Labrys monachus: one gene and its partner. Each later gene encodes a partner of the first gene's protein in a complex. Links are inferred from orthologs where the notes say so. Each region holds a gene or a part of one and is shown on either strand. Other genes may lie near its edges. The genes, in order: ccmB and ccmE.

The links.
Region 2: the proteins of ccmB (region 1) and ccmE are in contact, whole or in part, in a solved structure (PDB 8CE8), measured with the Escherichia coli proteins. The link is inferred for Labrys monachus from one-to-one orthologs.

What each region holds. Positions count from the first base shown.
Region 1 is NZ_JAUSVK010000001.1:6,547,911-6,551,077, forward strand. The notes cover bases 1-2,858. They hold ccmB (heme exporter protein CcmB), read left to right. Parts: upstream 1-1,028; coding sequence 1,029-1,688; downstream 1,689-2,858. Other genes in these bases: J3R73_RS29815 (KpsF/GutQ family sugar-phosphate isomerase), read left to right, coding at 1-397; ccmA (heme ABC exporter ATP-binding protein CcmA), read left to right, coding at 394-1,023; J3R73_RS29830 (heme ABC transporter permease), read left to right, coding at 1,839-2,594; ccmD (heme exporter protein CcmD), read left to right, coding at 2,596-2,793; J3R73_RS29840 (DsbE family thiol:disulfide interchange protein), read left to right, coding at 2,790-2,858. Outside these bases: more of J3R73_RS29840, read left to right, coding at 2,859-3,167. UniProt on the Escherichia coli protein: Required for the export of heme to the periplasm for the biogenesis of c-type cytochromes.
Region 2 is NZ_JAUSVK010000001.1:4,731,592-4,734,872, forward strand. The notes cover bases 220-3,191. They hold ccmE (cytochrome c maturation protein CcmE), read right to left. Parts: upstream 1,948-3,191; coding sequence 1,492-1,947; downstream 220-1,491. Other genes in these bases: J3R73_RS21615 (heme lyase CcmF/NrfE family subunit), read right to left, coding at 220-1,495; ccmI (c-type cytochrome biogenesis protein CcmI), read right to left, coding at 1,944-3,059. Also shown: more of J3R73_RS21615, read right to left, coding at 1-219; J3R73_RS21630 (RT0821/Lpp0805 family surface protein), read right to left, coding at 3,195-3,281. UniProt on the Escherichia coli protein: Heme chaperone required for the biogenesis of c-type cytochromes. Transiently binds heme delivered by CcmC and transfers the heme to apo-cytochromes in a process facilitated by CcmF and CcmH.

The DNA of each region.
Region 1 (3,167 bases):
CGGCGGCAAGCTCGGCGCCGCGCTCAAATTCGTGCGTGACGTCATGCGCGCCGGCGAGGCCATGCCGCTCGTCGCCCGGGGCACGCCGATGTCGGAGGCGGTGCTGGTGATGTCGCGCATGGGCGTCGGCTGCGTCGGCGTGACGGACGAGGCCGGCGCCCTCATCGGCATCGCCACGGACGGAGACCTGCGCCGCCACATGGCGCCGGACCTGATGACGCGCCGGGTCGACGACATCATGACGCACAGCCCCAAGGTGATCCGCGCCGACGCGCTGGTGGGCGAGGCGCTGGAGGTGATGGATTCCCGGCGCATCAGCGCCTTGTTCGCGATGGAGGGCGACCGCCCCGTCGGCGTCGTGCACATGCACGACCTCCTGCGCATCGGCCTGGTGTGAGCCCGGCGCCGCTCCGGCTGACGGTGAGCGACCTCGCCTGCGAAAGGGGCGGGCGGGCGGTGTTCGCCGGCGTGTCCTTCGCGGCGGGCGCGGGTGACCTCGTCGCCGTCGTCGGCCATAACGGGGCCGGCAAGTCGAGCCTCCTGCGCGTCATCGCCGGGCTGGTGCCGAAGGCGGCCGGCTCGGTGGTGGTGGAGGGGGCCGAGACGTCCGGGGACGAAGGGCGCCCCTCGGGCGAGCACATGCATTATTGCGGCCATGCCGACGCCCTCAAGCCGGCGCTGACGGTGCGGGAGAACCTCGCCTTCTGGCGCGACTATTATGGCGGGGCCGCGCTCGCGCCGGAGGACGCGCTCGACCTCTTCGCCATCGAGCCCCTGGCCGACCTGCCCGCCGCCTATCTGTCGGCGGGCCAGAAGCGGCGGCTCGCGCTCTGCCGCCTCTTCGTCTCGTACCGGCCGGTCTGGCTGCTCGACGAGCCGACCTCGGCGCTCGACGTGGCGACGCAGGCCCGCCTGTCGGAACGCATGCGCGAGCATCTCGCCGGCGGCGGCATCATCCTCGCCGCGACCCATGGCGATCTCGGCCTGGCACCCGCGCTGGTGCTGACCATCGGTGCCGCATGAGGGCGCTGTCCGCCCTGCTCGTGCGGGAGCTGCGCCTGGCGGTGCGGGCCGGCGGCGGCGCGCCGGTCGGCGTCGTCTTCTTCCTGGCGGTGGTGACGGTCGTGCCCTTCGGCGTCGGACCGGACCTCAACCTGCTGGCGCGCATCGGCCCGGCCATCCTCTGGCTCGGCGCGCTCCTCGCCACCCTGCTCGGCCTCGACCGCCTGTTCCAGGCCGATCTCGACGACGGCTCGCTCGACCTCATCCATCTCGGCCCGGTGCCGCTGGAACTGGCGGTCGCCGTCAAGGCGCTGGCGCACTGGATCGCGACCGGCCTGCCGCTGGTGGTCGCCGCGCCCCTGCTCGGCCTCTTCGTCAACCTGCCCGCGAGCGGCATCGGCGCGGTCACGCTCACCTTGCTGGTCGGCACGCCCGCGCTCACCTTCCTCGGCACCATCGGCGCGGCGCTGACGGTGGCGCTGCGCCGCGGCGGCCTGCTGCTGTCGATCCTGATCCTGCCGCTCGCCATCCCCGTGCTGATCTTCGGCGTCGCCGCCGCCAATGCCGCCATCGCCGGGCCGATGCCGTTCCTGCCGCCCTTCCTGCTGCTCTGCGCCATGACGCTGTTCTCGATCGTGCTCGGCACGGTCGCCTCGGCCTGGGCGCTCCGGTTCGGGCTGGAATAGGGGGCCGGCCGTTTTTTATAACAGGCGGGTCGGGTGGTCCGCCCACCGGCGGGCCGGTCTCCCGGCCGGCATGCTTCATCTTGCGCGATCCCGCGTATTTGTGTTCCCGCCGTCATTGTTTCGCCGCTTCGTCCCGTCTAGAACATCTCCATGTGGAAGATCGCCAATCCCACCGTCTTCATGGGTCTCGCCGGCCGCATCCTGCCGTGGCTGGCCGGCGTCACGCTCGTGCTGTTCGCGATCGGCATCTATGGCAGCGTGATCGCGCCCGACGACTACCAGCAGGGCGCCACGGTGAAGATCATGTTCATCCACGTGCCCTTCGCCTGGCTCGGCATGGCCGGCTGGATGGTGATGTCGGCATCGGCGATCGGGGTGCTGGTCTGGCGCCATCCGCTCGCCGAGGTGGCGATGAAGGCGGCGGCGCCGATCGGCGCGACCTTCACTCTGCTCTGCCTCGTCACCGGCTCGCTGTGGGGCCAGCCGATGTGGGGGACGTGGTGGGTCTGGGATGCGAGGCTCACCTCGGTCCTCGTGCTGTTCCTGATGTATCTCGCGCTGCTGGCGCTCTGGCACAGCGTCGAGGACCCCGGCCGCGCCGCCAAGATCTGCGCCGTCCTCGTGCTGGTCGGGGCGGTCAACATCCCCATCATCAAGTTCTCGGTCGAATGGTGGTACACGCTGCACCAGGGCGAATCGGTGTTCCGCATGGGCGGATCGACCATCGATGCCTCCATGCTCTGGCCGCTCCTGGTGATGGCGCTCGCCTTCACCGGCCTGTTCTTCACCCTGCATCTGATGGCGATGCGGGCCGAGATCCTGCGCCGGCGCATCCGCACCATGCGCCTGATGGCGGCAGCCGGCGTGGCGACCACGATGGCGCCCGCGATGCCGGCGGAGGCCTGACATGGTCGTCCTCGGCATGGACCTCGGGCCGCATTGGGCCTTCATCACATGGGCCTATGGGCTGGCGATCGCGGTGATCGCCGCGCTCGCCGCCTGGATCCTGGTCGACTACCGCAGCCAGCTGAAGACGCTCGCCGAGCTCGAGGCGCGCGGCCTCAGGCGGCGCTCGCGGTCGCGGACGGAGGGCGCTCCGCGATGAGCGAGACCCAGGCCCTGCCGGTCCGGCCGCGGCGGCGCTGGCTCGCCTTCCTGCCCATCGCGGTGTTCGCCGCCCTGGCGCTGCTGTTCTGGCGCCAGCTCGGCGCGGGCGACCCGAGCACGCTGCCCTCGGCGCTGATCGGCAAGACCGTCCCCGACATGAAGCTGCCGCCGCTCGACGGCCTGCAGCGCGACGGCAGGCCGGTGCCGGGCCTCGGCACGGCGGATCTCGAGGCCGGCGGCGTGACGGTGGTGAACGTCTTCGCCTCCTGGTGCGGCCCCTGCCAGGACGAGCATCCCGTGCTGATGCGGCTCGCCGCGCAGAAGAAGGTTCGCATCGCCGCCATCAACTACAAGGACCTGCCGGACAATGCC
Region 2 (3,281 bases), 1.8 Mb from region 1 along the record:
CCACGGCGGTGCCGAAGGCCGAACGCGGCAGGCCGGCCGCCCGGCGCAGGCTGGAGGCCGCCGGCTCGCGGAACAGCTTGACGCGCTCGGCGAGCTCGACCACCGCGCCGATCATGATGAAGGCGGCCAGGCCGGCGCCGACCGGGGCGAGGGCCGGCCCGCCGCGCTCGAGCCACAGGGTCAGCAGCCCCATCAGGATGGCGAGGCCGACCGCGACGCCGAGACGCTGCGCGACGCCCTGCAGGTCGCCGCGTTTCCAGGCCAGGAACGGACCGAACGGCATCACCACCAGCATCGCCGCCATCAGCGGGCCGAAGGTGAGGTCGAAGAAGGGGGGCCCCACCGAAATCTTGCCGCCCGTCAGCGCCTCCAGCGCGAGGGGATAGAGGGTGCCGAAGAACACCGCCGAGCAGCTCACCGTCAGCAGGAGATTGTTGAGGATGAGGGCGCCCTCGCGCGAGACGGGGGCGAAGATGCCGCCCTGCTTCAGGGTCGACGCGCGCCAGGCGAAGAGCGACAGGCCGCCGCCGATGAACAGGACGAGGATGGCGAGGATGAAGACGCCGCGCCTGGGATCGGTGGCGAAGGCGTGCACGGAGGTCAGCACGCCCGAGCGCACCAGGAAGGTGCCGAGCAGCGACAGCGAGAAGGTGAGGATGGCGAGGAGGATGGTCCACACCTTCAGCGCGTTGCGCTTCTCCATCACCAGCGCGGAATGGAGCAGCGCGGTGCCGGCGAGCCAGGGCATCAGCGAGGCGTTCTCGACCGGATCCCAGAACCACCAGCCGCCCCAGCCGAGCTCGTAATAGGCCCAATAGGATCCCATCGCGATGCCGAGCGTCAGGAAGAGCCAGGCGATCAGGATCCAGGGCCGCACCCAGCGCGCCCAGGCGGCATCGATGCGGCCCTCGATCAAAGCGGCGGCGGCGAAGGCGAAGGCGATGGAGAAGCCGACATAGCCCAGATAGAGCAGCGGCGGATGGATGGCGAGGCCGATGTCCTGCAGCACCGGGTTGAGGTCGTCGCCCTGCATCGGCGCCGGATCGAGGCGGGCGAAGGGATTAGAGGTGAGGAGGATGAACAGCAGGAAGGCGACGCTGATCCAGGCCTGCACCGCCAGCACCGTCGCCTTCATCGAGGGCGGCAGGTTGCGTCCGAAGGCGGCGACGAGCGCGCCGAAGACGGCGAGGATCGTCACCCACAGCAGCATCGAGCCTTCATGGTTGCCCCAGACGCCCGTCACCTTGTAGAGCATCGGCTTGGCCGAATGGGAATTCTCGACGACGTTGACGAGCGAGAAATCCGAGGTGACGTGCGCATATACGAGCGCGGCGAAGGACAGGCCGATGAAGAGGAGCTGGAACAGCGCCGCCGAGGTGCCGACGCGCATCAGGCCGAGGTCGCCGGTCCGCGCCCCCCAGATCGGCAGCACCGACTGCAGGAGCGCGAGCGTCAGCGCCAGGATGAGAGCGTAATGTCCGGCCTCGGCGATCATGGCTTCTTCCCATAGGCCCCGCCCTCGTCCCAGTGGCCCTGCGCCTTGAGCGCATCGGCCACCTCCTTGGGCATGTATTTCTCGTCGTGCTTGGCGAGGAGGACATCGGCGCGGAACACCCCCGCCCCGTCGACGACGCCTTCGGCGACGACGCCCTGTCCCTCGCGGAAAAGGTCCGGCACGATGCCGGAATAGGTCACCTTGATCGATTTGTTGGTGTCCGTCACGCTGAAGGTGATGGTGGAGGCGCCCTCATGCACCAGCGAGCCCTTTTCGACGAGGCCGCCGAGGCGCCAGCGCTGCGCCGGGTCGACCGCCTTGCCGACGATGTCGCTCGGCGCGGCGAAATAGGACATGGAATTGCCCAGGCTCACCAGCACGAGCGTCACGGCCGCCGCGAGCACCACGCCCGCCGCGCCGATCATCGCCATCCGCCTGCCCTTGCGCGTCACAGCCCGAGAGCCCCCTGCAGATCGTCGAGCGCCTTCAGCGCGTCGGGCGAGGCGGCGAGAGCCTTGCGGGCATCCGCGAGCGCCGTCCGCGCCTGATCACTTTGTCCCAGCACGTTGTAGGCCTTGATCAACCTCATCCATTCCTCGGCTGTACCACCTTGCGACCGCAGCCGCGAGGCGAGACCGGACACCATGCCCTGGATCATTTTGGCGCGGTCGGCGGGCGTCATCGTCTCGGCCGCCGCCACGTCGCCCGGCGACGGTCCGGTCCCGGCCTGCGGCTCGCCGCCGATCCGGGCGATCTCCTTGCGCAGAAATGCGGCGGCCGCAGGGCCGGGAGGCGGCGTGGCGTCGAGCAAAGCCTGCCAGGCCGCGACCGCACCGGCCCTGTCGCCGTCCTGCTCCCTCGCCCGGCCGAGATAATAGCCGGCGCGGTCGTCGCCGGGATCGAGCCGCTGGGCCCGCTGGAAGGCCGCCTTGGCCTCGTCCGTGACCATGCCGCCGGCTTCGGCCACCAGCGCCTCGCCGAAATCGGATTCGCGCCTGGCGGTGGAGCCGAGCAGCCGCAGGGCGTTGGCATAGGCCTGGCGGGCGTCCTGCAGCCGGCCCTCCTTCAGGTAGATCGGCGCCAGCACCTCCCAGCCGCGGCCATCCTGCGGGTTCGCGGCCAGCATCGCCTCGACGCGGGCGACGAGCTCGTCCAGCGAGGCGTTTTCCACGGGTTCGGCGAGCCGGGCGGTCAAAGGCTGGTCCGGCAGAGCCGGCGACCCGAGATGGAGATAGAAACCGAGGCCGCCGAGGGGGACGGCGACCAGGATGACGAGCGAGGCGAGACGATGGCGCCGGGCCGAGAAGGCGCCGGCCGCGGGAGCGCTCTTCGCTGCGGCGTCCGCCTCGATCAGCCGGCGCGACACCTCGACGCGGGCGGCCTGCGCTTCCGTCGGGGCGATGATCCCGCGCGCCTGGTCCCGCTCGATCTCGGCGAGCTGGTCCGTGTAGATGGCGATGTCGGAGGCCTGCGCGCTCACGCCGCCGTCGCGCCGCGCGAGCGGCCACAGCAGGGCCAGGGCGGCGATGCCGGTCATGCCGGCCAGAGCGAACCACAAGAACATTCAGCTTCTCTCGCGCCGGCAGGCCGTCAGGCGCCCGTCAGCGATGGACCATGACGCATAAACCCGCCGGAGGCGGTATCTATTCACACCCGGTGGACCGCGGCGGACCGACGGCCAGGCAGCCCCGACGAGGGATCAGGAATTTCGCCAGCTGCCGTCCGCCTGCCGGCACGCCGTGGCCCGCGCCACGCTCGGCACGCCTTCGACATAGACCGTCTGGGT